DNA from 4 places in the Rouxiella sp. Mn2063 genome. Region 4 is predicted to be linked to each of the others. Evidence: predicted binding sites of a transcription regulator. Region 4 holds the regulator's gene; each other region holds the start of a gene.
The links. Region 4 encodes Fur, which represses iron uptake genes when iron is present. Its sites were predicted from a motif close to ATAATAATGAGAACNACTATCAA; they were not measured.
Positions count from the first base shown of each region.

Region 1 (8,087 bases), on a different contig from region 4:
ACGGCAGGCGGAAGACTTCGGTTTGAATCTCCGAGGTGTTAACGTCATTCATCTCACCATGATTCTGCCAAAAGTTGGAAGACTCGGTGACCAACGGGTCGATAACCACCATGTACTTCAGGTTAGAAAAGGCGCGTGAGGCTTTGTTTTTATCTGGAAAAGCCGCCAATGGGTTGAAGCCTTGCACGATATAGCCGTTTAGCTTGCCTGCCACCATTAACTCAACTTGTTGCAGCAGATCGTAGCTTTTATCCCATTTCGGCAACCAATCGAAGCCCCAGTCGTTGCTGGCTTGTGCATGCTCGCCCCAGAAACTTTTCATCATGCTGACAAAGAAATTCGGCGTGTTTTTCCAGAAGTTCACCTGACCTTCTACCAGCGGAGCCGGGGTAATTTGTTGCAGATAATCGGTCAGATTGGTTTGTTTCTCCGAAGGTAAACCGATATAGCCCGGTAAGTTCAGCGACAACAGGCCAAGGTCGGTATATCCCTGAATATTCGAGTGACCGCGCAGGGCGTTAACGCCGCCACCCGGCATACCGATGTTTCCGAGCAACAGTTGAATCATCGCCGCACAGCGGATCATTTGCGCGCCACCGGTGTGATGGGTCCAGCCCAGCGCATACAAAATTGTCGAGGTTCTGTCCGGCACCGAGGTGTCAGCCAGGGTAGCGCTTATTAGCAGGAAATCTTCTTTTGAGGTGCCGCACAGCCGCTCGACCATTTCCGGCGTATAGCGGGAAACGTGCTGTTTCAGTAAGTTCCATACACAGCGCGGGTGCTGTAACGTCGTATCGCGTTTGGCGAAACCTTTTTCATCAAGCTGATAGTGCCAGCTCTCTTTGTTATAGGTTTTTTTAGCGGCGTCGTAGCCGCTGAACAGGCCATCGTTGAAGGTGAAATCATCGCGCACCAGCAGGCTGGCGTTAGTATATTCGCGGACATAGTCGTGCTGGATTTTGTCATGAGTGATCAGATAGTTGATCATGCCCAGCAGGAAAACAGTATCGGAACCGGCGCGGATCGGCGCATAAATATCGGCGACCGCGGCGCTACGGTTAAAGCGTGGGTCGACAACAATGACTTTGGCATTGTTACGGGTTTTGGCTTCAATCACCCATTTAAAGCCCACTGGATGCGCTTCTGCCGCATTGCCCCCCATAATTAAGATGACGTTGGCATTTTTAATATCAACCCAGTGGTTGGTCATCGCACCACGCCCGAAGGTTGGCGCTAAGGCAGCTACAGTTGGGCCGTGACATAGACGCGCCTGGCAGTCGATAGCCAACATGCCCAGCGCACGCGTAAATTTCTGATCCAATAGACCTGTTTCATTACTGGCCGCTGATGAACACAGCATGCCGGTGGTCAGCCAGCGGTTTACCGTGACGTTGTTTTGGTTTTTTTCAATAAAGTTGGCATCACGGTCATCTTTCATCAGACGAGCAATACGGGAGATTGCCTCATCCCAGCTAATTTTCTGCCATTTATCGGAGCCTGGCGCACGGTATTCTGGATGGGTCAGGCGACCTTTACTGTGAATATAATCCAGTACGCCCGCGCCTTTAGGGCACAGAGAACCACGGCTAACTGGGTGATCCGCATCGCCTTCAACATGAAAAATATTCTCAGTGACGTTTTTGGCGCCATCCCCTTGGCTGTAGAGCAGCATCCCGCAGCCAACTGAGCAATAGGTACAGTTATTACGGATTTCTCGCGAACGAAGTAATTTATATTGGCGGGTTTCCGCTAGTGCCAATGTTGGCGCAAATCCTAATAAGGCCGCGGTTGTGCCCGCCAAGCCACCTGCGCAGACTTTAAATAGCTGCCTTCTGCTGACCTGCATGAAAGACTCCTTCCCATCACTTATTAATGTGTTGCCCTAAGCAAAGCTATGGTTATCAAACAACAAAACCATGGTTATCAAACAACAAAGCTATGACGACCAATTAATGACATGTGGCAATCAAATTGATGCTTTCCCCATCAGACGAGGAAGCGGTAAAATAAGTGCCAATTACCAGACAATTAGTATGGCTAATATAGCCGGAATGTTTATAAGGTTATTGCGAATGGATGTCCATCAAGTAAACGAATTTGGCAAAAAAGATGACAAAAAAGTGATTCAGATCATCGGAGCGCAGCGTAAACCAGTGATGCAGCGTGGACACTTAAGCCAACCTGAAGAGGATTGGCTCGCTGAAGAAGTGCCGGTAGCCTTGGTCTACAATGGGATTTCGCATGTCGTGATGATGGCCTCCCCAAAAGATCTCGAGGCTTTCGCCTTGGGCTTTTCACTCTCGGAAGGGATTATCGAGTCGGCACAAGAAATTTACGGTATGGACGTGACATCCAACTGTCATGGTATTGAAGTCAATATAGAGCTATCGAACCGCCGCTTTGCTGGTTTGAAAGAGCGCCGCCGGGCGATGGCGGGACGAACGGGATGTGGCGTCTGTGGCATCGAACAACTCGATGATTTGTTTCGCCCTCTTACACCTTTGCCCTTTACGCAAACTTTTAATTTAGCCAATCTGGACAACGCGCTTAATCAGCTTAAAACCATACAAGCCGTCGGCCAGGTTACCGGTTGTACTCATGCTGCCGCTTGGTTGAGCCCACAAGGGGAGTTTTTAGACGGCTGTGAAGACGTTGGCCGTCACGTTGCACTAGATAAGCTGCTCGGTGTACGTAGCAAACAGCCGCATTGGCGAGCCGGTGCAGCGTTAGTCTCCAGTCGCGCAAGTTATGAAATGGTGCAGAAGGCGGCAATGTGTGGCGTAGAAATTCTGTTTGCTGTCTCAGCGGCAACAACGCTGGCGGTAGAAGTGGCCGAACGTTGTAATTTAACCTTAGTGGGATTCAGCAAGCCGGGACGTGCCACGGTTTATACGCATCCACAGCGACTACGAGGCTGAGTGCCCGCCGCAGTTTGACGTCGGTGATAAATTGCAGGAATCCTCCGACTCTTGGCGTAAAACCTTTTACTGTCGCTTAAGACGCTTTACTGTGGTTGAGAGCTTTTAGAGCATAGAACTTTTTACCGTATAGAACTTTTTAAGACATAGAACTTTTTAAGACATAGAACTTTTTAAGACATAGTTAGCATGTCTTGCGCTAAGCCGCTTATAGACTGGATCGTACAATACCCACACCAAGTGTGGAGCATAGATAAACATTTTCAATATCATTTAATTAACTATAATGATCCGATTGATTACGCGGTGCTCACATTAGTTTGTACCGCTTTACTAAACTGGAGATGATGAACATGAGTTATTCACTGCCATCCCTGCCTTACGCTTACGATGCCCTCGAACCACATTTCGATAAGCAAACGATGGAAATCCATCACAGCAAACACCACCAAGCTTATGTAAACAACGCCAATGCTGCGTTGGAAAGCCTGCCTGAGCTGGCTAAGCTGTCTGTTGAAGAACTGATCGCTAATCTGGACAAAGTACCGGCTGATAAGAAAGTTGCTCTGCGTAATAACGCTGGCGGCCACGCTAACCACAGCCTGTTCTGGAAAGGCCTGAAAACCGGCACCACCCTGCAGGGCGAACTGAAAGCGGCTATCGAGCGCGATTTCGGCAGCGTTGACGCTTTCAAAGAAACCTTTGAAAAAGCAGCAGCTACCCGTTTCGGTTCTGGCTGGGCTTGGCTGGTTCTGAAAGCTGACGGCAAACTGGCTGTTGTATCTACTGCTAACCAAGATAGCCCGCTGATGGGTGAAGCTGTGTCTGGCGTTTCTGGTCACCCGCTGGTGGCTCTGGACGTTTGGGAACACGCTTACTACCTGAAATACCAGAACAAACGCCCTGACTACATCAAAGCATTCTGGGACGTTGTGAACTGGGACGAAGCAGCAAAACGCCTGGCAGACGCTAAGTAATGATCTATTAACCCCTGTTTCGGGGGTTGATTATTCAACCGGCACAGCATGCTGTGCCGGTTTTTTTATTTCTCTATCATCTTGTTTCTAGTCTTAAAAACATCATTTTCTTCTCAAAAATCAAATAAATTCTCCCCCATCTCTAAAGTTTTCCCCCTTTCTTACCGATATCTGGCTGGTCAAGATCTCGCTTGTCATTTCCCCCCACGCCCGCGTCCATATCCATAACCCAAGGAGAAAAAGTATGAGTAATGGAACCACACTATCTCAGCGGATCGATAACCTCAGAGTGGGTAAAAAGCTGGGGCTAGGATTTGGTTTTGTTTTAGTGATGCTCGTCGCTATTGCTATCACCAGCCTATTGGAATTCAAAGATGTCAGCCAGAGAGCAGACCGAGTCAGAATTACCAACAAAATGTCGGTTGCTCTTGAAGAAGCCCGAGTAAACCGCGTGCTTTACCAACAGAGCTATAACCCAGAGTACCTGCAGAAGAACCAAGAAAAAATGAATGAGTTGCAGACTATCGCTGAAAACTCAAAGAGCCAGGTAGACTGGGGCGATCAGCTCAGTAATATTGATAAAATTCCGCAATATGTTGCGAGCTACAACCAGGCAGTCGAAGAATTTAAAGAAAAAGTTGCCACCAAAGATGCCGTCCGCGCCAGCTGGAATTTGGGCGACTCACAAGTGGCGATTGAAAACCTGCAACAACAGCTGAAGGTTAATAATGCCGATCCCGCTGTTCGCCTCTTGTTGGCAGAAGTCATCAATAAGACCATTAATATTCGTTATAGCGTAAGAGGGCTCTTGCTTAGCAAAGACCGGGCCTCTGAAGACAGTCTATTAAAAGCCGTTCAAGAAACGCAGGATGAAGCCAAAAACCTGAATGCGCTACTCTTGCCTGAGCAACAAGCTGTACTCGCGCCGCTGATCTCAGCACTAACCACCTATAAAGACCGCGTTGTCGGCTATCTGAATGCTTACGACGATGAGAAAAAAGCGTCCGAGTCACTCTCTTCTAAAGCCGCAGTAACCAGCAAAGTCGTCATTGATATTGCCAGCCAGCAACTTAGCGGTATGAGCCAAGGTGTAAAACGCGGTCAGCTGGTTCTGGCTATCGCAACGGTGGTGGTATTGCTGCTTGGCGTACTGATTTCCTGGTGGATTAGCCGTCAGATTACTCGCCCACTGAATACCACGTTGGTCAGCGCAGAGCGCATCGCTAAAGGTGATCTGACCGGTATCCAGACCACACCGCGTACCGATGAGCTGGGGCAGTTAATGAATGCTGTCGCCAATATGAGTGACAATCTGCGTAATATGATCGGCGAAATCCGTTTGGGTGTCAGCCAGGTTTCCCACGCTGCCGCTGAAATCTCCGCCGGTAACACTGACTTGTCCTCACGTACTGAGCAACAGGCTGCTGCCGTTGAAGAGACTGCCGCCAGCATGGAACAGCTCAGCTCAACGGTGAAACAGAATGCCGATAACGCCCATCACGCGAGCAAACTGGCTTCTGAAGCTTCGCAAACGGCGCAAGTTGGTGGCAAGCAGGTGAACGATGTCGTCGCGACAATGGAGCAGATTTCTAATAGTTCGAAACGCATTGCTGAAATCACGTCTGTAATTAACGGTATCGCTTTCCAGACCAATATCCTGGCGCTGAATGCGGCGGTTGAAGCGGCACGAGCCGGTGAGCAAGGACGTGGCTTCTCGGTCGTTGCCAGCGAAGTACGCAGTCTGGCGCAGCGCAGTGCGCAAGCCGCGAAAGAAATTGAAGGTCTGATTGCTGAATCAGTCGATCGCGTGAAGAGTGGCGCTAAATTGGTAGAGAATACCGGTAATACCATGCAAGACATCGTGAAATCGGTGACCAACGTGCGTGATATTATGGGCGAGATTGCTTCAGCTTCCGATGAACAAAGCCGTGGGATCACTCAGATTTCTCAGGCGATTGTCGAGATGGATAGCACCACACAGCAAAACGCCGCGTTGGTTGAGCAATCAGCTGCTGCCGCTGATTCGCTAGAAGATCAGGCAACGATTTTGACACAAGCTGTCGAAGCGTTCCGTCTTTCCGCCAATGAGACCAGCAATAAATCGGGTCAATTGATGCCGCCAAGCGTGAAAACGTCAACCTTTACCCCGCGTTCACAACAGGTAACGGCGAAAAGTGATAACAACTGGGAAACCTTCTAGTTGCTCTCACTCGCGGCAGCAACCTGAAATAGCCGCAGCATAAGCGACAAATAAATAACGCTCCCAATGGGAGCGTTATTTTTTATTACCAAGAGCTAATTGAATCAGAAGGCTTTTTTAGCGTAACCGGTCACGACTTTCAGGCCCATTTCACGACCCAGCGCGGTCATCGGGTGAACCACCACAATGCCGCGTACCGCTTTCTTCAGCGAGCCCATATCAGCCTGCTCTTTCTTAGTGATTTCACGGCTGAAAGGCAGTTGTGCCAGTTTCTGCGCTTCACTGCTTAATTTGCTGACGCGCACATCTTTCAGACGAGCGATTTCCTTGGTCAGCTTTTCTTTTTCTTCTTCATGATTGGAAATCAACTCGGCATTACCCTGTTGGATAATAGCGGCATCTTTATGATTTAACGCATCCAGCATGTCGCTAAGGCGCTTTATCTCGGCTTTTTCAATCTCTTTCATCGTCTGTAATCCGTACGTGTCATGGCGCATCCAACGTTTACAGCCAGGCTGGAACGTCATCGCTTAAAAGGAAACTAACATCTAGTGTATCAGGAACTGCTTCATTGGGCAGCAGACGCCTCTAATCCTTGTGGTAATGCTCCGGCGGGCAAGCCGCTCATTTCACAGGCGCGTTGGCCAATACGCGCCAATGCCGCCTTGTAACGATCGTTGAAGGGGTAGCAGCAGGAGAGCCGCAACGCATTACGATAACGCCCGCTCGGTGAATAGAGCGTGCCCGGCGTCATACAGATTTTATCCTCTAATAGCTGCTCGAAGAGCAACACCGTATCGACACCGCTTGGAAAATCTACCCAGAAAACAAAACCGCCCGTCGGCTGCGTTGCGCGGGTTCCCAACGGAAAATGCTTCATCAATAGCGCTTTCGCTTCATCAACCAAGCTGGCATAGCGCCTTCTTAACGCACGCAGGTGGTGATCATAACCGCCGGACTCAAGAAACGAGGCCAGCGTTTCCGATAACAGCGTGGATTCAGACATCGAAGAAACCGCCTTTAATTTGCGCAGTTTCTCGGCATAACGCCCACCAGCAATCCAGCCAATACGAAAATCTGGTGCTAACGTTTTGGTAAAGCTGGTGCAGAACAGTACCCAGCCACCGCGATCGAAAGATTTCACCGCTGGTGACAACACCGTATCAAATTGAATTTCGGCATACAGACCATCTTCGATTAACGGCACTTGATGATCGTTCACCAACCGAGCCAGCCGTTTTTTCGCCTCTAACGGCATGGTGAAGCCCATCGGATTCTGCGCCGTTGGCATAGCAATCACCGCATTCAGCCGCTTTTCGTTCAACATCAGTTCCAATGCATCCAAAGAAAGCCCAGTTTGCGGGTCAGTCGGTATTTCGACCGCTTTGAGCCCCAGGCTTGCCAGCAGCGGCAACAGATAAAAATAGGTCGGCGTTTCCAGTCCTACGCTATCACCCGGCTTAGTCGTGACCCGCAGCGCTAATTGCAATGCTTCCATGCAACCGTGGGTCAACGTGATATCCGTCGGCTCGAGCAACATACCCAGAGACATCGAACGCCGCGCGATTTGCTGGCGCAAACGCAAACTACCGGGCGGCAGAGCATATTGCCCAATAAGATGAGGCTGGCGGCGTAATAGTGAAGCCATGATGCGTCCCAGCTTCGCCTCGGGGTAAAAATCACTGGCTTGCGGGCAGGCCAGCGAGATGTTGGTGTAACTTGGGTCAAGTTGTGCGGCAAACACCAAATCGATTAAATCCAGCACTTCATCGGCAGGCTCTGCCGCCAGCGAGTATTCGTCCACGCCGCGCGCCAATACTGGCAAGGCACTGCAAACATAAAATCCAGACTGAGGACGCGCCTCAATCAATCCGCGATCCTCCAAACAACGGTAAGCCGCCACCACGGTATTGATGCTGACATGATGGTCTTGCGCGCTGCGTCGTACTGAAGGTAAACGCGTTCCGGGTAACAAAGTGCCGCGTTGAATCG
Region 1 is NZ_JBMOUD010000002.1:129,265-137,351, reverse strand. Features, by position in the region: gene fdnG (formate dehydrogenase-N subunit alpha) at 1-1,846, opposite strand, end outside; partial or broken gene fdhD (formate dehydrogenase accessory sulfurtransferase FdhD) at 2,154-2,918, shown strand; gene sodA (superoxide dismutase [Mn]) at 3,272-3,895, shown strand; gene ACL9RG_RS03990 (methyl-accepting chemotaxis protein) at 4,140-6,095, shown strand; gene ACL9RG_RS03985 (YibL family ribosome-associated protein) at 6,200-6,562, opposite strand; gene ACL9RG_RS03980 (PLP-dependent aminotransferase family protein) at 6,664-8,087, opposite strand, start outside.
Region 1: a site for Fur is predicted at 3,169-3,191, ahead of sodA (superoxide dismutase [Mn]). Genes of this name have one in related genera too.

Region 2 (8,087 bases), on a different contig from region 4:
GCCACTTGAAATGCTTCTTTAAAGCCGTGGTAAGTCGCAAACCCATCGGCCAGGGCGACAAATTTTTGTTGGCGAAAATCACGCAGGTCGGCGACTGCTTTGCTATTTAACGGTGAACTAGCCGGAGCAGCCAGGAAAATATCGTCGATGAATAATGGTAAGTGTTCGTAGCGCTGCGGGTCGATATCGGTGTCGCTACTGGAAATCAAAATGGCATCTAATTGCCCATCTTCTAACCGGGCGTGTAAGTCGCAGTTGGAGCCCATAACTAACTCGATCTCCAGCTCTGGTCGACGTAATTTAAGGCCCATGATCAGACGCGGGATTGTTTCTAAGGTTAAAGAATACAGGGTGCCGACCTGTAATCGTTTCTGCCCAAAGCCTGCGGCAATCTGCGTTGCGACGATACCGCGCTCCATATGTTCGATAACCTGACGCGCGCTTTCCAACAGCGTATTGGCTGCCGGTAGCGGGACCAGACTTCGCCCTCGATGAACGAACAACGGGCAACGCAATCCTTCCTCAAGTGAATGTAAAGCACGATGCACGCTCACGCTGCTTAGACTGAGATGTTCGGCAGTGCGGGCGATATTGAGTTTTTCCATATAGGCCAGAAAAACCTCCAGCTTACGAAAGGTGATTTCATTGTCGATCATGCATGTCTCCGTGCTGGAAAAAATTCGATGGCAAGAAAATCATAGCGGCAGTGCTGGATGGGTTATATAGCCTAAAATCACCTTTTTTCATGAAGTTAACCAGTAGTTAGATCAAAAAGTGCGATTTATCACTGAATTAACCGATAGTGTGGCTGACGTCGACATTTCTTGCCCTCTGGGCAATGCTGGCAACCGCCCGCTAAGGTCGGTTCCTGCGCGGGGAGTTTTTCTGCTTTGTGCATGATAACCAGCTGTTCGAGCATCGCTTGTACCAACGGCAGAGATAAGTTTAGCCGTTGGCTGAGCTGATGAGCATCCGCCGTGCCGAGTAATGTCAGAGCATCTCTGATTTGCAATAAAGGCGTCACACTCTCCTCCCTGTAGACCGATAAGTGGTTAATGACATGCTCTACTGCCCGATTGGCAGCTTGTTTCTTCTGGCTTTGTCGATAGATTTACCGTCACTCTGCTACGCGATTTACGCAGCCCCAGCAGGATTAGGGCGTTGATGATGAACACAACGAATAGCGTGATCAGGCTTGATAATGGGTGCTGCGCCCAGGTGGCCAACTGATAAAAGATCGTTGCCAGTGAATAGGCAACATCCAGCCCCCACAGAATGGAGAACGTCATCCAGCCACGGTTGGTTTCTCGAGCGATAGCCCCCATCACGGACACGCAGGGAATATAAAGTAGAACAAAAATCAGATAACTGTATGCTGACACTGCCGAGCCAAATTTATGGCTCATCATTCCCATCGAGCCTGCTTCCATCTCGCCATCACCTTTGCTGGCTTCAATCGGATTGGAAAGTACGTTTAGGCTCAATGTCTCTTTTAAGCCTTGCCAGGTTTCGTCGACAGCATCTTTTAGCGTAGCGAACAGATTAAATTGCTCAGCATCAAAAGGCTGCTTGGTAATTTTCTCCGCGGTATAGAGCGTATTTAACGTACCAACGACCACTTCTTTGGCCATGGCTCCGGTGACTAAGCCCACGGTGGCCTGCCAGTTATCAGGATGTACGCCCATTGGGGAAAGCAACGGCGTCAGCACTTTACTGACGCTGGCGAGCGCCGAATCATTAATGCTATCCACTGCTTTACCATTAAATGAGAAGCTGTTTAGCGCGCCGATAAAAATACTGGCGACGACGATCACTTTCCCGGCACGCAGTACAAAGCCTTTTAGCCGTTGCCAGGTCTGTAAAAGCAGGCTTTTCAGATGGGGAACGTGGTAGACCGGCAGCTCCATCACGAAGGGTGAGGCTTCGCCGCGCATAATGGTGTATTTCATTACTAGCCCGGTAATGATAGCGACCACAATACCCAGCAGGTAAAGCGAGAACACAATCGATGCGCCTTGTTGACCAAAGAAGGCGGCGGAAAATACGGCAAAGATAGCCAGACGTGCGCCGCATGACATAAAGGGTGCCATCATCACGGTAATCAGCCGCTCTCGCGGGGCATCCAGCGTACGCGCTCCCATAATAGAGGGAACATTACAGCCGAATCCTACAATCAGTGGGACAAAGGATTTCCCCGGCAGGCCCAGCGATTGCATCATCCTGTCCATCACAAAGGCGGCGCGTGCCATATAGCCAGAGTCCTCCAGAAAAGAGAGGAACAGATACATCATGCCAATTTGCGGTACCAGCGGCAGCACGGTATTGATACCGCCACCGATGCCCTGCGCCAGAAAAATTGTCAGCCAGTCAGGCAAGTGCAAGGTAAATCCAACCCATTGCATACCCTGAATAAATATCGCTGCCGATCCTATCTCGAACAGCGGCTGTAATGCGCCGCCAATATTGATGGCAAGTACGAACATGACGTACATCACCAACAAGAAAATCGGCACACCGAGGAAGCGATTGAGGATCACCTTATCCAATACTTGCGTGAGACGATTAGGGGAACTCAGATGGCTGTTACTGGCATCGGCACACAGGGTGGTGATGGTCTGATAACGCGCATCGGCAATCAGTAGCGCCGGATCGTCTAGCTGCTGCTCGGCAAAACTGGCGTTAATTTGTGGCAGCAACGTCACAGCATCACCGGCCTGAGTATGGCTATAAATATCCCCTTCCAGCATTTGTATGGCTAACCAATCACGCTTTTGTTGCGTAAGCACTGTCGGCATTGCTGCCGCCAATATAGCGGCTTGTTGTTGTAATGCTGGATGGTAATGAATCTGGGGAAGTGGCTGGTTGGTGGCATGAGTGTCGATAGCCTCTTTTAGCTGGCCAATGCCTTCACCTTTGGTTGAAATGATGGCGATGACCGGGCAACCCAGGCGAGCGGCCAGCGTTGGAATATCAATCTCGATATGTTGCGCTTTGGCAATATCCAGCATATTTAACGCCACAATGCAGGGAATACCAAGCTCCAGCAATTGCAACGTCAGGTAGAGATTACGCTCCAAATTACTGGCATCGACCACATTGATCAGCAAATCAGCATCACCGCCGAGGATAAAATGGCAGGCGATTTGTTCATCGAGTGAAGTTTGTAATGAGAGCGTGCTCAGAGAATAGGTACCTGGCAAATCTATCAGCCGGACTTGATGTTGCGGCGTGGCAAATTGCCCTTCTTTGCGCTCGACCGTTACGCCAGCCCAGTTGCCTACTCGCTGCCTCGCACCGGTTAATTGATTAAATAATGTGGTTTTTCCTGCGTTTGGGTTGCCAATCAGGCCGAGGGTGAGCGTGTTGTTTGATGAGGTTTTATTCGGTGATGTTTGCATAGATTATCTTTGCATAGTGGCTAATGCCGCAGTGGCTTGAGGTCGAAGACGAGGGGGGCGATATTCATCCCTGAACTTCTAGTTGCAGCAGCGCCAAGTCTTTTTTGCGTAATACCAGACTGACGCGGCGGGTTTCAATTTGTAGCGGGTCGCCGAGTGGCGCAACGCGGATCACATCGAAGCAGGAACCGGGTAGCATCCCCAGAGACAGCAGTTTTTGTCGGTAGGCTGGGCTTATTTCGCTAGAAAAACCGGTAATTTTATAGCGATGTTTGGATTTGATTTGCATATCGCTCCTTGACTACAGCGAGCTGAAAAGAGGCTCTATTTTGAACGTGCAAGATAATGCATTGAAAATGATAGTGATTATCAGGAATATTTCGGTGCTGATAGCCATTAATGGTTAACCGCGTGGGAATATTCTATTGGCAGGGCTGATGATGGTTTTTGATGTAGCGCAGTAATTGAGCAAATTAGGACAAGGTGCAGGAAGGGGGAATGGTTAGCCTATGTCAGGATTGCAGCCCCGCGAGTAGATCTCGCGGGGCTGAGGGCAGCGTATAAAGCTTAAGACTTCTTACCGAAGGCCGCCGCTAATGCATCGCCCATGGCGCTGTTACCCGCTGAGGTGGATGTCCCACGACCAGCAGGTTTGTTCTGTGCAGGGCGTTTAGCTTGGGTATCGCGATGATTGCCAGCCGCCGCGGGAGCACCGCCTTTGCGGGATGCGGTTTCACCCGGTTGCTCATCCAGACGCATGGTTAAGGCGATACGTTTACGCTGCAAATCGACTTCCATTACCTTCACTTTGACGATATCGCCGGCTTTCACCACAGTATGTGGATCTTCGACGAATTTATTTGCCAGTGAAGAGATATGGACCAAGCCATCCTGATGCACGCCGATATCAACGAAAGCACCAAAGTTAGTCACGTTGGTCACTGAGCCTTCCAGTACCATGCCCGGCAACAGGTCGTTCATGGTTTCAACACCTTCAGCAAAGGCGGCGGTTTTAAACTCAGGACGTGGATCGTGGCCCGGTTTTTCCAGCTCTTTGATGATGTCGGTTACGGTTGGTACGCCAAAACGTTCATCGGTGAATTCACTGACTTTCAGGCCGCGTAATATATTGGCATCACCGACTAAATCGCGTAAAGCGAGATTGGTTGCTGCCAAAATACGTTCTACTACCGGATAGGTTTCCGGGTGAACGGTGGAAGCATCCAGCGGGTTGTCGCCGTGGTTGATACGCAGGAAGCCTGCGCACTGCTCAAAAGCTTTCGGCCCTAAACGGCTGACTTTCAGCAGTTGTTCGCGGTTGCGGAATTGCCCGTTCTCATCGCGCCAGTTGACGATATTCTGCGCCATCATTCGGGTTAAACCCGCGACGCGCGTCAGCAGCGGAACCGAGGCGGTATTGAGATCCACGCCGACGGCGTTCACACAGTCTTCCACCACAGTATCGAGTTTTTTCGCTAATTGGCTCTGGCTCACATCATGTTGATACTGGCCGACACCGATAGATTTTGGATCGATTTTCACCAGCTCTGCTAATGGATCTTGCAAGCGGCGGGCAATGGACACTGCGCCACGAATCGACACATCTAAATCTGGGAACTCCAGCGCTGCCAGTTCGGAGGCAGAATAGACCGATGCACCGGCTTCGCTGACGATCACTTTCTGAGCGTTAACCGCCGGGAACTGTTTTTGCAGATCCAGGAAGAAGCGCTCAGTTTCGCGTGAGGCGGTGCCGTTACCGATGGCGACCAGCTCAACGTTATGTTTGATACACAGCGCTGCAACCTGCTGTGCGGCTTTCGCTGCCTGCCCGGTGTGGGGATAAACTGTGTCGATATCCACCAGTTTGCCGGTGTTATCGACTACCGCGACTTTTACACCAGTACGCAAACCCGGGTCCAGACCCATAGTCGCGCGCATGCCGGCAGGTGCTGCCATCAGCAAATCATGCATGTTGCGAGCAAACACGTTGATGGCTTCGTCTTCGGCACGTTCGCGCACGGTGCTCATCAATTCAGTTTCCAGGTGCAGCATCACCTTGATGCGCCAGGTCCAGTTAACGACAGCACGGCGCCAAACGTCAGCCGGTGCACCGTTCAGACGCAGACCTAAATGATCGATAATCAACTGCTCAGCATAACTTTCACGCGGCGGCTCATCAAATTGAGGATCGGCATTGAGTGCCAGTTGCAGCACACCTTCGTTACGGCCGCGGAACATTGCTAGCGCACGGTGCGAAGGCACTTGTGAAATCGGTTCATGATGGTCGAAATAGTCACGGAATTTTGCGCCTTCGACTTCTTTGCCATCCACCATACGTGAGGTGAGATGTGCGTTTTTCCACAAATATTCACGCACTTTTGCCAGCAGCGCGGCATCTTCGGCAAAACGCTCCATCAGAATATAGCGCGCACCATCGAGAGCGGCTTTAACATCGGCCACGCCTTTATCTGCGTCCACAAAAGCGGCGGCGGTGGTATCTGGATCGTGCTCAGGCTCGTTCCACAATGTATCGGCCAGTGGTTCCAAACCTGCTTCAATAGCAATTTGTCCACGAGTGCGGCGCTTGGGTTTATAAGGGAGATAAAGGTCTTCGAGTTCGGTCTTGCTGAGCGTGCTACCGATAGCGTTGGCGAGTTCTTCGCTGAGTTTGCCCTGTTCTTCGATAGATTTGAGGATAGTCTGACGACGCTCTTCCAGTTCACGCAGGTACCCCAGACGCTGGTCCAACTGACGCAGTTGGGTATCATCCAATCCCCCGGTGACTTCCTTACGGTACCGAGCGATAAACGGTACGGTATTTCCTTCATCCAGCAGACGCACCACGGAAGCAACCTGCTCCGGGCGAACCTGCAATTCCATTGCGATAATGCGGCTCAGTTGATCATTCATAAGTCTGGTATCTGTTTTATCAAGTGGGTGGCGTATACTCGTCATACTTGAAGTTGCTTCTGCGTTGGCTACATTACTCGGCCCATCCGTGGGCCTCGCCCCGTTGGGGCCGCTGCAAGCAGCGTTCAAATCTGCTCCTGGCAGATTTGTCATTTACCCGAATCACTTACTTGAGTAAGCTCATCGGGATGCATTCCCTTACCGCCTTGAGGCAACTCCAATTATTTTGGGTATAAATCAGGGGACAGTTATACGTTTTGGTTAGTTAAAATGCTAGTTCACTAATCCGACTGTCATGTTTTGGTGCCTTCAGTCTTGCTGACCGTAATCAATGGCATTGATATACCACTGTGCTTCACCGACTGGCGTCATCACGGTTGTGACATCGCCCACTTCTTTTTTTAACAATGCGCGGGCCATCGGTGAATCGATAGAAATATAGTCTTTGCGGCCAAATATTTCGTCATAACCGACAATACGAAAGCGCTTAGTATCGCCATCGTCGTTCTCGACCTCAACCCAGGCGCCAAAGAACACTTTACCGTCTTGCTGCGGTGAGTAATCAACAATTCGTAGCTGTTCGAGGCATTTCGTCAGGTAACGCACGCGACGATCGATTTCGCGCAGGCGTTTTTTGTTGTACTGGTAATCAGCATTTTCACTGCGGTCGCCAAGGCTGGCGGCCCATGTCACCTTTTTGGTCACTTCTGGGCGTTCTTCACGCCACAGAAAATCCAGCTCTTGCTTTAGCTTGTCGTAGCCTTCACGGGTAATTAGCTTCGTTTTCATGTTGCCTTCTGCGTTACACAAATAGATAACAGTATTTTATAGAGCGCATTGTTTCACAAATCTATCGTGCTGGCAGTGATAGAAAATTTGAGGAAAGCAGTGTGTTGCTATGGAATAAGCAAGGATAACCAATAGCCCCGTATCTTGAAGTATCGTGGGTATATGGTAGTTATTCTGATTAAAATGAGTACGAATTTTTTAACCAGATATTGTGTGTTAAGGTTTATACCCCTAGTAAAGATAATGGATTATTTTTATGCTAAAACGTGGCGGTTTAAGAATTTTAACCGGAGGAGAAATTTCTCTAGCACAGGAACTCTACTCTTTCTCGATTCGCTATAATCAAGTATGGGTTCATCATGGTAGCTATCTGCCATTTAGTATGCAGGATAAAGATACAATAATCATTAGATATAAAAATTACGACCCGCGTGAAAGTATCAAAGAACTTATTGCTAAATATCAACGTGTAATTGGAAATTTTTCATCATGAAAAAATTAATAATAGCATTGATATTATTCATCTCTGGATGTGTCGGGGATCGATTGGATTTTAGACATGAAGGGAGTGTTTATAAAAAAGGAAATGATTCAGTTTGCGTCACTTCTAAAGAAGGGGATAACATAACTTACTATCTTTTAAGCTCATCAGAAAATAATTATAGTCCACCATTACTATTTGAAGATAATATTGAAAGAAAATACCCTAACCATTGTTTTGATGTGAAATTAAAAAAGGGCGTTACTTACAATCTTATTTATGAAATGAATGATATTAAATATCGCGTGGATTTTAAACTTGACGATAAAAGTAATATAAAACAAGGCGTGAATTTATAGCTATTCGATTGTGAGTGTTAGGGTACCTAATGTAAGCATCTAGATACATTCCCTTTTGCTCACTATGGCTAACCTTAAAACGTTTGATTATTGATGGCTATGCCAACTACTACATACAGTAGCAATCAATGCTGCTGGCAGAGGGTAAGT
Region 2 is NZ_JBMOUD010000002.1:365,327-373,413, forward strand. Features, by position in the region: gene ACL9RG_RS05040 (LysR family transcriptional regulator) at 1-656, opposite strand, end outside; gene ACL9RG_RS05045 (FeoC-like transcriptional regulator) at 785-1,024, opposite strand; gene feoB (Fe(2+) transporter permease subunit FeoB) at 1,053-3,398, opposite strand; gene feoA (ferrous iron transporter A) at 3,463-3,687, opposite strand; gene ACL9RG_RS05060 (Tex family protein) at 3,966-6,308, opposite strand; gene greB (transcription elongation factor GreB) at 6,618-7,097, opposite strand; gene ACL9RG_RS05070 (hypothetical protein) at 7,354-7,590, shown strand; gene ACL9RG_RS05075 (putative T6SS immunity periplasmic lipoprotein) at 7,587-7,937, shown strand.
Region 2: a site for Fur is predicted at 3,755-3,777, ahead of feoA (ferrous iron transporter A). Genes of this name have one in related genera too.

Region 3 (8,087 bases), on a different contig from region 4:
CTGAGCATAATGCGCTCAACCTTTCGCAAGGCGCACCGAATTTCTCGTGCCAACCGTCATTAGTCGATGCGGTAACGCGTGCTATGCAAGCTGGTCATAACCAATATGCACCAATGAGCGGCGTAGCATCATTGCGTCATGCATTAGCCAGCAAGGTTGAAACCCTGTACGGCGGAAAATATGACGCTGATAGCGAAATCACCGTGATTGCCAGCGCCAGCGAAGGGCTTTATTCGGCCATTAGCGCATTAGTTCATCCCGGCGATGAGGTTATCTACTTTGAGCCATCTTTTGATAGTTACGCGCCCATCGTTCGCCTGCAAGGCGCAACGCCGGTGGCGATTGCGCTGTCACTTGAAGATTTCAGCATCGATTGGGACGAGGTCGCGAGCTGCATTAACAGCCGTACGCGGATGATCATCATTAATAGTCCGCACAATCCAACCGGCGCGATTTTCACCGATCACGATATCGAGCGCCTGACCGCGCTGACCGCTAATACCGATATCGTGATTTTATCGGATGAAGTATACGAACACGTGGTCTTTGATGGTGAACGCCACCACAGCATGGCCTGTCATCCTGCGCTGGCAGAACGTAGCGTGATAGTTTCTTCCTTTGGCAAGACCTATCACGTCACCGGCTGGCGTGTTGGATATTGCCTGGCACCAGCCGAGCTGATGGATGAAATTCGCAAGGTACATCAGTTTATGGTGTTCTCAGCTGATACACCGATGCAACTGGCCTTTACTGAAGCCTTAGCAGATCCCAATAGCTATTTGCATCTGGCCGATTTTTACCAACAAAAACGTGATTTACTGGCTAATGCGTTAAGCGAATCTCGCTTTGAGCTACTGCCAAGCCGTGGCAGCTTCTTTATGCTGGCACGCTTTAGTCACTTTAGTGAGTTAAGCGATGATGATTTCGTCCTTAGCCTAATTCGTGACCATAAAATCGCCACCATTCCGTTATCGGCTTTTTATAGCAATAACCAGCCAACCGGTCTGATTCGTCTAAGTTTTGCCAAAGATAATGACACTCTGTACGAAGGCGCTCGTCGTCTGTGCCGGGTTTAATCTCGTTGTCCCTATCGGGCAACAGTGCTTCGCGCTTATCCTCTTCAGGAGTGTTTACGATGAATAAATTAAAAACGATGTTGCTACTCGGCTGTGCCTTCGCCTCTTTCTCCACGTTGGCCGATAGCGCCACGCTGAAATACGGTCTGGAAGCGCAGTATCCACCTTTTGAATCTAAAAATGCTCAAGGCCAGCTGCAAGGCTTTGATATTGATGTTGGTAATGCCATTTGTGCCGCCGCTAGCCTCAAATGCCAATGGGTAGAAACCTCATTTGATGGCCTGATCCCAGCGCTGGAGTCACGTAAGTTTGATGCGATCAACTCGGCAATGAACGTTACCGAAAAACGCCGTCAGGCCATTGATTTTACCGATGTCATTTACCGTGTGCCGACCAAGCTGATTGCTAAAAAAGGCTCAGGTTTGTTGCCGACAGTAGACAGTCTGAAAGGCAAGCATATCGGCGTATTGCAAGGTTCAATTCAAGAAGCTTTCGCGATGGCGCACTGGGCACCTAAGGGCGTAGATGTGGTGTCTTATCAGGATCAGAACCAGGTTTATCTCGACTTGTCTTCCGGGCGTCTGGACGGAACTCTGGTGTTAGCGCCAGCAGGCCAAACCGGCTTCCTTGCCCGTCCTGATGGCAAAGATTATCAGTTTGTTGGCGACGCAGTACATGATGACAAAATTCTCGGCAGCGGCATCGCTTACGGCCTACGCAAAGGTGACACCGCCACCGCTGAGAAGCTCAATGCTGCCATTGCTAAAGTGAAACAAGAGGGCCTTATCAAGCAGTTGGCCAAAAAGTATTTCGGTGATATTGACGTTTCAGTCAAATAATACGCCCAGCCCGCTGGTCAACATAGACAGCGGGCAATCTATTAATAGTAAATATTTAACTTTCCTTCGCTCATTGTGTTCCTTTGCACTATTGATTAGCAGCCTATACTTATCGATTGACCCTGACGATCTGCCAAAATCGTTCGATAATGTTAAGGAGCTAACATGCCTCAAAATACCAGCCACAATCGTCGCCAGTTATTAGCCTCTCGCCCACATGGTGCACCGACGACAGAAAACTTTCGCTTAGAAACCACAGCGCTTCCCAAAGCATCGGACGGGCAATTATTGCTACGCACCGTCTACCTGTCGCTAGACCCTTATATGCGTGGGCGGATGAGCGACGCCCCTTCTTACTCTGCCCCAGTAGAATTAGGAGAGGTCATGACCGGTGGTGCCGTATCCAAAGTTGTGGAATCGCAACATGCTGATTTCAAACCAGGGGATTGGGTAGTCGCTAGTACCGGCTGGCAAGACTATTCAGCGGTGGATGCGAGGAATGTACAAAAATTACAGGGGGAAGCTTTAAAGCATCCTTCATTAGGATTGGGTGTCCTTGGTATGCCCGGTTTTACTGCTTTTATGGGGTTGCTGGATATCGGCCAGCCCAAAGCTGGGGAAACGGTAGTCGTCGCCGCGGCAACCGGCCCGGTGGGCTCACTGGTGGGTCAAATAGCTAAAATCAAAGGCTGTAAGGTGATTGGTATTGCCGGAGGGCCAGATAAATGTCGCTATGCCGTAGAACACTTTGGTTTTGACCGTTGTTTAGATCATCACAATGGCTTGCTTGCTGAGCAGTTAAAACACGCCTGCCCGGATGGCATTGATGTCTATTTTGAGAACGTCGGCGGCGCAGTGTTTGACGCAGTACTGCCGCTACTCAATACCAAAGCCAGAATCCCAGTATGTGGGTTGATATCACGCTATAACGCCACCAGCCTGCCGCAAGGGGAAGATCGCCTGCCGCTGCTGGCCGCCACCTTGCTAAGAAAACGTATTCGTATGCAAGGCTTTATTATTAGTCTTGATTATGCCCACCGCTATTCTGAATTTGCTCAACAAATGGGGGAATGGTTTGCCGCTGATAAGATCAAATTCCGCGAAGATATTGTCGATGGGCTAGAAAATGCCCCGCAGGCGTTTATCGGGCTGCTGGAAGGGAAAAACTTTGGCAAGTTAGTGGTTCGAGTCGGCAACGACCAGGATTAACCCCACATTTTTCTCAGTGATGAATAAATAAATGGCCGAGATCCTATAGAAGAAAATCTCTCTTACTCGGTTACACAGTTAGCAACATAAACGCTCGGCCATGCGTAATAGTTAGCAACTTAAAACAGTTAACAACGTGAGTCCTGCCAATTTTCATGATAAAACGCTAGCGCTTTTGGGCCAAAAGAGTGAGCCAGCGTTATCATCGATACGCATCGTGGTCAGTCTTTCTGACCACTTTTTTTGTGCTTTTCGCGCCAATTACCTATTATCTACGACCTAATGCATTGAGTGCGTGTCTGTGAGTGGCTTACCTTCCCCGATCCGCGTAGAAAATCTGAAAAAACCTTAATCAAGGAGACACAATCCTGTGAAAATTTCGACCCTGTCGCGAGCCTGCGCCATGTTGTCCGCCACGCTGGTGTTAGCCGCTTGTAGTCATAGCAACGTTGGCGTTTCTAGCCAGGTTGCGCCGGGGACTGCGGCATTACCTGTTTTAACTACCGATGAAGCCGCTCACTACACCGAGAAAACCTATTTTGCCTTCGGTGGCCCGTCCCAGCAAAGCTGGTATCCAAGTTTAGAGAAGGCCGGGGATAAACAAGCACAATATATTGTTGGCCCAAAAGGTACGCCGGGTGCGATGTATACCAGCGTGCAACAAGCGCTTAATGCTGCATTGCGTAAACATAACCATGGCGATCGCATCTTCATCAAGATCCTGCCTGGTACTTATAACGATGCCGTTTACATTCCGGCAGGCACGCCGCCGGTGACACTGTCCGGTACAGGCGATACGCCAGACCAGGTTGTACTGCAAGCCGGCCTGGAAGCAGCGACTACACCAGCGGCTTACCGCAACGCTATCAGCCAAAATGGTCAATTCTTACCGGGCGACCGCGCTTGGTATATGTTTAATCTCTGTGCGAAGCAAAACAGCGATACCATCGGCACAGATTGCAGCGCCACCGTGTGGTCACAATCTAACGATTTGCAGCTCGAGAACCTGACTATTGCAAATAGCTTGCAAGATAGCGTTGATGCTGGCGATCATTCCGCCGTTGCGCTGCGCACTGATGGCGATCGCGCGGTATTAGAAAATGTCCACGTTATTGGTCGTCAAAATACGTTGATGCTTAACACTGCCGATGCCAGCAATACTCCGGTAACCAACCGTTATAGCCGTGTGTACGTGCATAACAGCCTGATTGAAGGTGATGTGGATTACGTATTTGGTAAAGCTGATGCGGTGTTTGATCACGTTGAGTTCCACACTATTTCTAGCCGTGGCGTGAAACAAGCCTCTATTTTCGCACCAAACACGCCATCCAATGTTCCTTACGGTTTCTTGGTTATTAACAGCAACCTGACCGCGGATAAAGGCTTTACAGACAAAGATGCGAATAAAGCACAGCTGGGCCGTGCGTGGGATGCGGGCGTTGATAAAGACGGCTACGTTGCCAACCAAACCGCTAACAGCCAGTTAGTGATCCGCGATAGCCAAATTGATGGCAGCAGCTACAACTTGCTGCATCCATGGGGCAACGCCGCGTTCTCCGATCGTCCGTTTAGCGGCAATATCGGCGTAAATCGTGACCTGAACGACGCTAACTTTAACCGTCTGTGGCAATACAACAACGTCTTTACCGGTGAGAAATAATTTTACAGGTAAGACGCACTACTGAGCATCCTGCTCAGTAGTTCCCCCCTTCCCATTCCAGATATTTAGTCTGGAATGGGATAGCAGCAGAGACTGCAGTTGAGGAAATAAACAGCCCACAACCGCGGAGCCTCATAGCAATATCGAATTATCTCTAGTAATAAAAACGAAACTTAAACGCTGATGAATTAACAGCCGGCATCCCCTTTCTTTTGTATGCTCTTTACTGTATTAGTGTTAGTACGGGTTGATAAGCCCAGTTAGCACACCGTTACAAATAAAGATATAAACTCACGAATAAACAGCGGCTTGCGTAGTATTTTTTTTATTATCATAAGCACTTTCCAAATGATAATGATTATTGTTATCATCAATTAACCCTTACCCTACCAGGTTCTACTGTTTATGAAACTTCATTCGATACCCAGCGCTAGTCTGGAAGAAATCAATAACACCGTCCCTGTTCCGCAGAAGAATGCTTCATTCCTTAAAAAACTCTTCGCCTATTCTGGCCCCGGCGCACTGGTTGCTGTGGGTTATATGGACCCAGGTAACTGGATTACCTCCATTCAAGGCGGCGCGCTATATTCTTATCTGTTGTTGTCAGTGATTTTAATTTCCAGCCTGATTGCGATGTTGCTACAAGCGATGTGTGCCAAATTGGGGATTGTGACCGGATTAGATTTAGCGCAGGCTACCAAGCTCAAAACGGGCAGAAAATTATCTGTTGCTCTGTGGTTAACCACCGAGTTGGCTATTATGGCGACAGAAATTGCCGAGGTGATCGGTAGCGCCATCGCATTAAACCTATTATTTAATATCCCGCTGATGCTCGGCGTGATTATTACTGTTTTAGACGTGTTATTGCTACTTGCATTAATGATGGGCGGATTTAGAAAAATAGAGGCTTTTGTTTTCACGCTCATTTTGACCATCTTTGTGATCTTCGGTTATGAAGTGATATTGGCCGATCCTTCAATGTCATCCATTCTCGGCGGATTCATTCCTAAGTCTGATATTTTCACCGCACAAATAACCGGGCAAGATTCCGCTCTGTTAATTGGACTGGGTATTGTCGGTGCAACTGTGATGCCGCATAACTTATATCTGCACTCCTCTATCGTGCAAACCCGACGTTATGACCGTAATGATAGGAAATCGCTGAAAGAGGCGATTAAGTTTGCCACTATCGACTCCAATCTCCAGTTGGGCTTCTCTTTCATCATCAACTGCTTGTTATTGGTTCTGGGTGCCGCGCTATTCTTCGGCCACAACCCTGATGATTTGGGACGTTTCGCCCAACTCTATGATGCGCTCAAAAACGAAAGTATCGTTGGGCCGATTGCCAGTTCCTTGTTGGCAACGCTGTTTGCCGTCGCGCTGTTGGCCTCAGGACAAAATGCCACTATTACGGGCACCCTAACCGGGCAAATCGTGATGGAAGGCTTTGTACATATGAAAGTACCGATGTGGGTCAGACGTATCGCCACCCGCCTGCTGGCGATCATCCCGGTAGTTATCTGTATTTATATCTGGGGAAGCAAAGGCGATGTGGTTGAAAAACTGCTGGTTTATACCCAGGTATTTTTAAGCCTTGCTCTGCCTATTTCTATGGTGCCGCTGCTGCTCATCACCTCCAGCAAGAAAATGATGGGGGAGTTCGTCAACGGTAAAATCACCATGATTTTAGGCTGGATCTCAACGGTAGCGCTGGTCGTGCTGAATATTCAATTGATATGGGCAACGTTAGCACCACTGTTTTAGGCTATGGAATGACTCATAGCGGGAGTCATTTAAGACCATAAAACTCGCTATGGAATGACTCATAGCGAGAGTCATCTAGGGACACTAATCTGAAAGGATTGCGCAGGTTCGGTCGCTTACTACTAAGGTGCTATATATGCGCGCTGCCGAACGCGACCGGCAAGGGTTTTAGGGCGAAAACCCTTGCATCCCGCGCCTGCGCTTAGCTTGTCGGGCCGCTGCGCGACTGCCCGCGTTCATGTCTTTGGTCCAACGGGTCGGCTGAGACGGGCGTCCCTTCCCGACTCAGCCTAAAGCAGCCGTCCTGGCTGCTTTCCCCTGAACAAAGCCACTCTCTTGGCCGACAAGATGCGCTGTTTAAGGGCAACGGCCAGGTCAAGTTCTAGGTCAATTGCTGGGTTGCATGTGCGCCTTTTTAGCCTATGTCGTTTTCAATTCAGAATATCTCTTTTCTTTTAATGGCGGGCTTCGCGCAGGTCGAAGCGGATCGGGATGGTGACGGTAATTTGTGGCTGTCCCACAGAGAGTGTGTCTGGCGGCGGCGGCACGGGGCTGGCGCGCTGTGGCAGCTGTATCGCTTCATTATCAAGAGCAACGGTGTCGCTGCTGCGGGTCATTTGTACTGATTTTACATTGCCTTGCCGATCGAGTGTGACGCGAATATAGACCACGCCTTGACGCTGTTGGTGGGCGGCGGAAGCCGGATAACGTTTGTAGCGACTGAGATGACCCAGTAATAAACTGCTCCAGTTCATCCTGTCGTTAATTGCAGCCTGGCTGTCGCTGTTTTGTGGCGCGGCAATTTGTTTGCCGGGCAGCGGCGGCGGCGCGCTAGTCGCCGGAGCCGGTGGCGTGTCAGATGGCGGCAATTTACTCTCAGTCACCGGCTGTGGTTTTGGTTTTGCCCGCGTAGGTTTGACGTGCTCAGATAGCCGATGTTTAGGCTCGACACGCGCTAAGGTGCCAGACTTAGCCTGCTCAACATGTGGCAAATTCTGTGTTTCTGGTTCGGCCTGCTGCTGTGGCATGGACATACTCTGTTGCGGTCCCGGCGGCAGTTTTTGCTGCTGCTGAACTGATTGCTCAGTATTTGCCATCACAATCATCAAGGCAGGAGGCGGCACGTCAAAATGCGGCACATGTTCGCTACGGCGATAACATAACCAGACAAACAGCATTCCATGGATAAACAGTGCGATCAGCGCGCACGCCCCCCAGCGCAATCTGTTTTTATTCGCCGCAACGGGCGAGAAAAACGGATTTGGGGCATAAGAAATGGCAGGCATTCTTTTCATTATTAAACAACCGCTACGCTTTCACTGGCAATAATAGAGAGGTCACATCACGGCCTGACATCGGGCAGTAATGAGAAAAAAACAGCATAATACATCGCTAAATGTGGGTATTTAGATGGAGTATCTTCAACTTACGCTAACAAAGTAGCGGGAGAAGTAGTTAATTCTGACAGGAAGAACGGCTGTTAATGACGCAAGGATCTTATCAGTGTCAGACAGAGGGAACACGCCAGAAAGCCGCAGA
Region 3 is NZ_JBMOUD010000012.1:30,012-38,098, reverse strand. Features, by position in the region: gene ACL9RG_RS16635 (methionine aminotransferase) at 1-1,076, shown strand, start outside; gene ACL9RG_RS16630 (ABC transporter substrate-binding protein) at 1,136-1,915, shown strand; gene ACL9RG_RS16625 (NADP-dependent oxidoreductase) at 2,081-3,124, shown strand; gene ACL9RG_RS16620 (putative acyl-CoA thioester hydrolase) at 3,495-4,784, shown strand; gene ACL9RG_RS16615 (Nramp family divalent metal transporter) at 5,190-6,548, shown strand; gene ACL9RG_RS16610 (energy transducer TonB) at 7,004-7,843, opposite strand; gene ACL9RG_RS16605 (FecR domain-containing protein) at 7,970-8,087, opposite strand, start outside.
Region 3: a site for Fur is predicted at 5,133-5,155, ahead of ACL9RG_RS16615 (Nramp family divalent metal transporter). Genes of this name have one in related genera too.

Region 4 (8,087 bases):
AAATCTTGTTCGATCAGATAACCGCTTTCCCACGCTTTATCCAGCGACTGACGCGCGACACCTTCTAGCTTGGCAGCGAGTAACGCATTAGCACGTTTTTCGATAACGCCGGTCAGGTCAGTATCAGCGGGTCCACCGTTGGTCGGATTATATTTAATCCCCCCATCTTCCGGCGGATTGTGTGATGGCGTAATCACGATGCCATCAGCTAATGCGCCACCTTGACGGTTATGCGTCAGGATCGCATGAGAAACAGCCGGCGTCGGTGTAAAACCATTGTCCTGCTGCACAATGACATTGACGCCATTGGCAGTCAGTACTTCCACCACAGAAATAAACGCAGGCTCAGACAGCGCATGCGTGTCTTTACCTACGTAGCAAGGCCCGGTTGTGCCCTGCTCTTTGCGCACTTCAGCAATCGCCTGAGCAATGGCTAAAATGTGGTTCTCATTGAAGCTGTGACGCCCGGCGCTACCACGGTGACCAGATGTCCCGAATTTAACGGCATGCGCGGTATTACTTGGGTCGGGTTGCAGCACATAATATTGCGATGTCAGCTGTGCAATATTGATCAAATCGCTTTGCTGGGCGGGTTGCCCTGCACGAGGATGATTAGCCACTGGCACTTCTCCTGAACCCCGTTCAACCACAGCTCACGACTCTGCGTAAGCTGTAGGCGTGAACAGGCATTTGATGAAATGAAATTAAATGGTTCCGCAAACTTTATCGGTCAATTCAACAGGGAACTGCATCGATTGCATGATGTGTTCGATCATGCTGCGTTTGCGACCTGTGTTGGTATTGGTAATCACCCAATATGGCGTACCTGGAACATGTTTAGGTTTGGTGTGAATACCGTTTTGCAGCAGTGTTTGTTGATCGCCAGCAAAATAGGTGCGTGTGCGGCCATGCAAAGACTCGGTCGCCACAGCAAATTCTTTAGGATTAAGGCAATACAAGGTCGACAGAACTAACATAAAACGGTTTACCGCTTTGGTTTGCTCTGCATAATCATCAGACAGCATTAATTCACGAAGAGCTCGAACGCGGTCGCGCTGGGTATTCGCCGCGCTCACCGGTTTTAGCTGTGTGTCAGTGCTGACAACTGGCGCAGATGACTGCACCTCTTGACCAGCAGAAAATTTCAACATGCGGCGCAGAATGTCTGATGCGCTTTCACCGATATGCTGCGTATGGCTGGCAATATAACGATAAAGTTCTTCGTCAACCTCAATAGTTTTCATCTTTATCCAGTACTGTTTCTACGTAATTCATTCAAAGGATTATACAAAGTAAAACGCACAAGCGAACAGATGAATTGCCTTAACAGCATAAAAAGCAGATTAACCCTACTTTGCCGTCTTAGGCTTTATCCTCGCGTGCGTATTACCTAATCCCATTCAGGCTATGACAGAAATTTTTCCGCAACTCATGATAACCTAATGAGATTGTTTACCTATATATAAATGTCTGGGTGAAGTTCACCATGAAATTACATTTTCGTCTGCAAAAAAATGAGTCTCCAACGCCTTCTACACTGCCAATTGTGCTGATCCATGGTCTTTTTGGCACACTCGACAACTTAGGCGTTCTCGCACGTGATTTGAAACAGCATCATGACGTGTTGCAAGTTGACCTGCGCAATCATGGACATTCAGAACGTTCAACCGACATGTCGTATGCTGCCATGGCGCAAGATCTTTTGGAAACAATGGATACCGCTGGCATCGATAAAGCCTTAGTCATGGGACACTCGATGGGCGGCAAGGCAGCAATGGCACTAACAGCTCTCGCGCCAGATCGGGTTGAAAAATTGGTCGTCATTGATATCGCGCCGGTGGCATATGCTGAACGCCGACATGATAATATTTTCAGCGCAATAAACGCAGTGACCGACGCCGGTATCCGCGATCGCCAATCGGCAGCAGCTTGTATGCGCGACATTATTCCGGAAGAAGGCGTGATTCAGTTTCTATTAAAATCCTTCCAGCAAGGCGAATGGTTATTCAATGTGCCGGTGTTGATGGCTGAATACAGCAATATTATCGGCTGGAAAGAACTGCCCGCCTGGCCACATCCGGCGCTGTTTATTCGCGGGGGATTATCGCCTTATGTGCAAGAGCAATATCGTGATGCCATTGCCAGCCAGTTCCCAGCTTCACGAGCCCATGTTGTCGCAGGCGCCAGTCATTGGGTACATGCAGAAAAACCAGAGGCGGTTTTACGTGCGATTCATCGCTTCATTGATGTCGATTAAACGTACAGCCATTGTTCTCATCGCTTCACTGTGGTTTGAACGCTCAAAAAAGCGGCTAAACATAACAACTTAGCTTGATATCAGCGCAGTTAGACGTTGTGAACGCCAGTGCGGCTAGGGTATGATTGCGCGCTGTAATTTTGCCGCCCCGACGGCTCTTTTGGTATGGGGCGCAGAAGCTAAATTGGTTTAGGGTTTATACCAACGTCATGCCAAGAAGCGGTTAAGCGAAAGCTACCTCGCATCTTGAAAATCGACCGGTATATCAGCCCGAAATGTGTTAACCATCTAATCAACAGTCAGCATGCTGCCTTTTGATATAACTTCCCTAGTTGTACCGCTTACCTATGGCAAAAGAACAACTGGACCGCACGACGATTGATCTGTTTGCTGAGGATCGCCGTCCGGGGCGTCCAAAAACGAATCCGCTTTCCCGTGATGAACAGCTCAGGATTAACAAGCGCAATCAGCTCCGCCGTGACAAAGTTAACGGTTTGCGACGCGTAGAGCTAAAAATTAATGCTGAAGCTGTTGATACACTGAACAAGTTGGCAGAACAGCGAAATATCAGTCGTAGTGAACTTATCGAAGAGTTGCTATTAGCACATCTTAGCGATTTGCATGACTAATTGTTCCACCCGAAAGAGCACACAAAGGCGATAACACTTCCCTTTATTGCCCGATAAAATGCCCTCTTATTAATCGGTGGAATGCGGGCATGTTATCTCCTTGGTGAGTTTGCTATCATCCTCCGCATGTGCCCCTGAAAAAGTAAATGACTTTGCCAGGAACTAATTAAGAACAAGAGGTTGGGTAAACTTATGGCCGTAGTAGGTATCTTCTTTGGGTCCGATACAGGTAACACTGAAAACATCGCTAAAATGATCCAGAAACAATTAGGCAAAGATGTAGTGGAAGTTCACGACATCGCTAAAAGCACTAAGGAAGATCTGGAGAAGTTTGATATTTTGCTGATTGGTATACCGACTTGGTATTACGGTGAAGCGCAGTGTGACTGGGATGACTTCTTCCCTACACTCGAAGAAATTGATTTCGAAGGTAAATTGGTCGCGTTATTTGGCTGTGGCGACCAGGAAGACTATGCGGAATACTTCTGTGATGCGATGGGCACAGTGCGCGATATTATCGAGCCACGCGGCGCCGTCATCGTTGGCCACTGGCCAACCGAAGGTTATCACTATGAAGCCTCAAAAGGTTTGGCCGATGATACTCACTTCATTGGATTAGCTATCGATGAAGACCGCCAGCCAGAATTAACCAACGAACGTGTTGAAGCTTGGGTGAAACAAATCACCGAAGAGTTAAGTTTATCTGAAATTATCGGCTGATAAGCACAGCATAAACTGATTTACCCCTTAACATTTAAGGGGTAAAAACTATTACTGCAATTAACAATTTAACAGCAACAAAATTGTGACTTTTCCACGTATCAAGGTACACTTAGTACATCTGTTTTATCGAGTAAGTCAGTTCGGCCACCAGCATGTCTGACGTAAACGATCGTTTTTAACAGCCCACCGTTTTGCTATAGCTCGACAATCCTATAACAAAACGTTAATTTTTGTGCCAACCGATGCCAAAGGCTTTTGCCTCAACTTGATTAGCATAGTGACAGGACTGAATCCGCATGACTGACAACAACACCGCACTGAAGAAAGCCGGCCTAAAAGTCACGCTTCCACGACTGAAAATTCTGGAAGTGCTGCAAGCTCCAGCTGGTCACCACGTCAGCGCGGAAGATCTTTATAAAGAACTTATTGATATGGGCGAAGAAATTGGCCTGGCAACGGTTTACCGCGTGCTGAACCAATTCGACGACGCTGGTATCGTGACTCGCCACAATTTCGAAGGTGGTAAGTCTGTATTTGAATTGACCCAGCAACATCATCACGATCACTTGATCTGCTTAGATTGTGGCCGCGTTATTGAGTTCAGAGACGAGTATATTGAAGCTCGCCAACGCGAAATTGCCAAGAAACATGGAATTAAGCTGACTAACCATAGTCTTTATCTCTACGGTCACTGTGAACTTGGCGATTGCCGCGAAGACGACACATTGCACGGTGAAGGCTAAATAAGATTTAAGGCAAAGTGAGAAAGAAAGTACTCGCCTAATTCTTAACAGATTAACCGCTGAAAAGCGGTTTTTTTATGCCCGTTATTTATTCGTTATTGCCCGCAAAAAAACACAGGCCCGAAATTCGAGGCCTGCGTTTGTGATGATTGAAGCTAAGACCTTCGTTTATTGGATGATGTCCACTCGCTCCTCGCGGCTAAAACGCTTGCCGTCGGCGCTGGCCGAACGCACCCAAACTTCTCCCAGCACCTGAGGACGAACGTTATCGTCATAATGCTGCCACTGTTTACCTGCATCTTGCGAATACTCAATCGCTAAACCTGGCAAAGCAATATTAGCAACCAACTGTTTATCAACAATACGTGCTCCTGGTACTGGCAAACGGTAACCAATCTCCGCTTTATCCATTTTCGGCAATTCACGCTGCCCCATTAAGTTGGCGAAACGCATCCAATCAGTAGCCAACGCCTGGGTATTAACAAAGTGGGTTTTACCGCCAGAGAAGTTTCTGCCTGCTTGGTAATCCAGCTCCCATTCAGCACGGTGCCATGCGCGTTCAGCCAATGGCAACATACGTGGATAAATCATATATTCCATCTGCTGGTCGGTACGCACTGTCTCGCTCCAGGATTGTCCAGAAAGCCCGAAAGCCCCCGGCCAAGGTTTATCGCTCTTGGCTTCAAAAGCGTTACCATCACGATCGACCGATGTTTCCGCATTTTGCGGCAGGTTATCAGGGGCGAAGCTAAAGACTTTCGCTTCGTCGCTAAAGCGCGTTCCCCAGTAGTAACCACGCTCTTGCGGGTTCACTTCGTAAGGGTGATCGAAGTAGACATAATCTGGATTGGAGATAGTGACTTCATAGCCTTTATTGGCCCAGTCATTGACGCTATCGAAACCGCCCCAGTACAGCGCATCCCAGAAGTTCACTCCAACGCGCTTAGTGGCAAATGCCTTAGAGTCTTTTGCATCTTTCAGACCATCTTGCCAGGCCTGCATCTTCTCAATGCCGTGATCGTTGACCATTTTGCTCACTTCGATAGCAAAATGGCTGGCAAGGTGCTCAACATCTTCAACCTTACCGGATGTCACTAGCGCCTGACAAACTTGCGATTTCGCCCACGGCTTATCTTGCTTGCTTAGGTCAATGATTCCTTTACCCGCTTCTGGATTACCATGACTGTCTTGGAAACCTGCGCCCAGATAAATGTTTTTTGCTTCGTCACCGCCAAAATGCCAAGTTTTCAGCGGCTGCCCTGCTTCTTTATGCATCGCAGCAATTTCACCAATCACTTTATTCACAAAGCGTTTGGAGGAATCTAAACAAGGGTTCAAATAGCTATGGCGATCGTAAAACTGTACTGAGGTGGTAGTAGAATCATCGGTTGGGTCTAACAGGCGGAATTCGTTAGCTTCTTGCTCTTTGCCTGCGCTATGCAATTTGCGATAACGCGCCTCCATCGACATCACCGCGGCACGGGCATGTGCCGGGACATCGATTTCAGGGATCACTTCGACTTCTCGCGCCTGCGCGTATTTCACAATCTCGATGTAATCCGCTTTGGTGAAGTAGCCACTGCCATCGTTATTGCTGCTCGGGCCTGAACCTAATTGCGGCAGTAGGCATGTCGATTCGGTCAAATCATGACAACGCTGGCTACCCACTTCGGTCAACTCTGGCAGACCAGGAATTTCAATACGCCAGCCTTCGTCATCACTTAAATGGAAATGGAATTTATTTAATTTATAGGCCGACATTTGATCAATTAAACGCAGCACCGCCTGCTTACTATGGAAGTTACGTCCCACATCAAGGAACATACCGCGATACTCAAAGCGCGGGGCATCTTTTGCATCCAACTGGGCGATAGTTTTCGTGCCATCAGCCGGGATCAGCGACAAAATCGATTGCAAGCCATAGAAAACCCCCGCCCGATCAAATCCGCTGACTGTCGCCTCTTTATCAGTAATGTTCAACTGGTAAGCGCCTGGTTTTGCCATCACGCCGTCAAATTTCTGCTTATCCACCGCCGTCTTGATAGGATAACCCTTGGTATTTTCGGCAATCCCCAGCAAGGCAAAGCGTTGACTCACTGCATCGGCCGCTGCTTTATTCAACGCATCAAGATGTAAAGCAACACCTTGGCTCAGGTTAACGTCTTGTGGATGGATATTGACCTCAAGTGGCGTTGGGATAATGTGTCCACGCAGACTGCTCGCTGGCATCACCACCAGCGCTTCATTCTTGGTAAAACGCGTCGACGGCGTCATCAGAATGTTATTATCAGCATCCGTACGTTTCCATTGTTCGCCCTTGAATGGGGTAATAAACTGGTGCAAATTTTCGGTGTCGGTATTGGCTAACACTTTTGGCTGAGCGTTGCCCGACGTCGCATACCAACGTGGCATTAAGTCGGTTTCAAACAGTTGCCAATATTCGCCAATAATCGGCAAGGTGACCGACTGATTAGCTGGAAATCCTTTAAATTTATCGGTGGGTTCTAGCTTATGCAGATCGCCGGTGATCGGCGTAATATGGAATTGATCGTTATCGACTTGCAAGATACGGCGAATACTATGGAAATAGATTGCCCAATCAGAACCGGTGATCTCATCACCGCTATTCGCCAGGGTAATAGTAGCGGTATTACAGGCCGCCCAATCAGCGCCTAATACTGCACAATCTTTGCCATGCTCCCCTGCCCGATTATCCACGACTTTATAATTCACCTTGAGCTGGCTTAATTTATCCACTAATCCTTGGTCAGCCAGACTGCTTTGCATGCCGCCGATAATGCCAGCCATTGCCACTACTGTTGCTTTTAACGTAGATATTTTCATCTGCAACCTCGTCCTTAATTCGTAGTTTTCTGTGTATTGTTGGCTTTAATTTCCTGCCATATTTTGCCGCAATCTTCGGCATAAACTTGTCCATCGCCGGTCTGACGGGCGGTCAAACAGCGTTGATAATCTAAAACACGCACCGTTTCCTGTTGGGCAAATTGTTGGTGTGCCCTTTCTTGTTTGAGCACGTCAAGCACCGCCTGACACGCAGCGAGTTTATCGGTAGAACCTTCCGCCGTATTAATGCAGGCGCTATATGCCTGGCGTAATTTGGTCTGTTGTTGAGAAGACTGCTGCTCAGAGGATTGCACGCAACCTGCCAGTAGGAGGCTGATACCAATCAAAACGCATTGCTTTTTCATTTCCCTATCCTTAGAAAATAGTGAATGGAGCGATAACCATGAATTTCACATCTTTTTCATCCTGGAAGATATTGCCGTATCCTCCTCCCCAGCTCGGAATATCAGAATGGTTGTCGTATTGGGTGTAATGAAGTTTGAACAAGGTGCCTTTAGCGCGACCTTCTTGAATGGTATACAACGCATCCAGACTCCAGGCGCTTTCTTTCAGGCGCTGGTTCTGGTCATAGATTGGATTAGTACTCGGTTTCGCACCCCAGGCGTATACGTAAGAGCCACCGATAGCAAAACCAGGAAGATCCCATTTACTCAAGTCATATAAGACGCCAGCGTAAAGCGCTTTTTCGCCATTAGCATTAAAGTCCGAGCGGTTATCCCACCACACATCTAAGCGCCCGTTAGAAGATGAATATGTTGGCGTCATACGCTGTAGGAAATAGCCCTGATTGCCTTCGGCTTTGACATAGGTTCCTTCCAAACGCCAGTCAAACTGCCCGGTGGTATAGCCAAAGGTCAGTGCCTGCAACCA
Region 4 is NZ_JBMOUD010000009.1:49,157-57,243, forward strand. Features, by position in the region: gene pgm (phosphoglucomutase (alpha-D-glucose-1,6-bisphosphate-dependent)) at 1-620, opposite strand, end outside; gene seqA (replication initiation negative regulator SeqA) at 705-1,244, opposite strand; gene ybfF (esterase) at 1,487-2,257, shown strand; gene ybfE (LexA regulated protein) at 2,605-2,886, shown strand; gene fldA (flavodoxin FldA) at 3,079-3,606, shown strand; gene fur (ferric iron uptake transcriptional regulator) at 3,906-4,352, shown strand; gene ACL9RG_RS14280 (family 20 glycosylhydrolase) at 4,521-7,160, opposite strand; gene chiQ (ChiQ/YbfN family lipoprotein) at 7,211-7,561, opposite strand; gene chiP (chitoporin ChiP) at 7,572-8,087, opposite strand, start outside.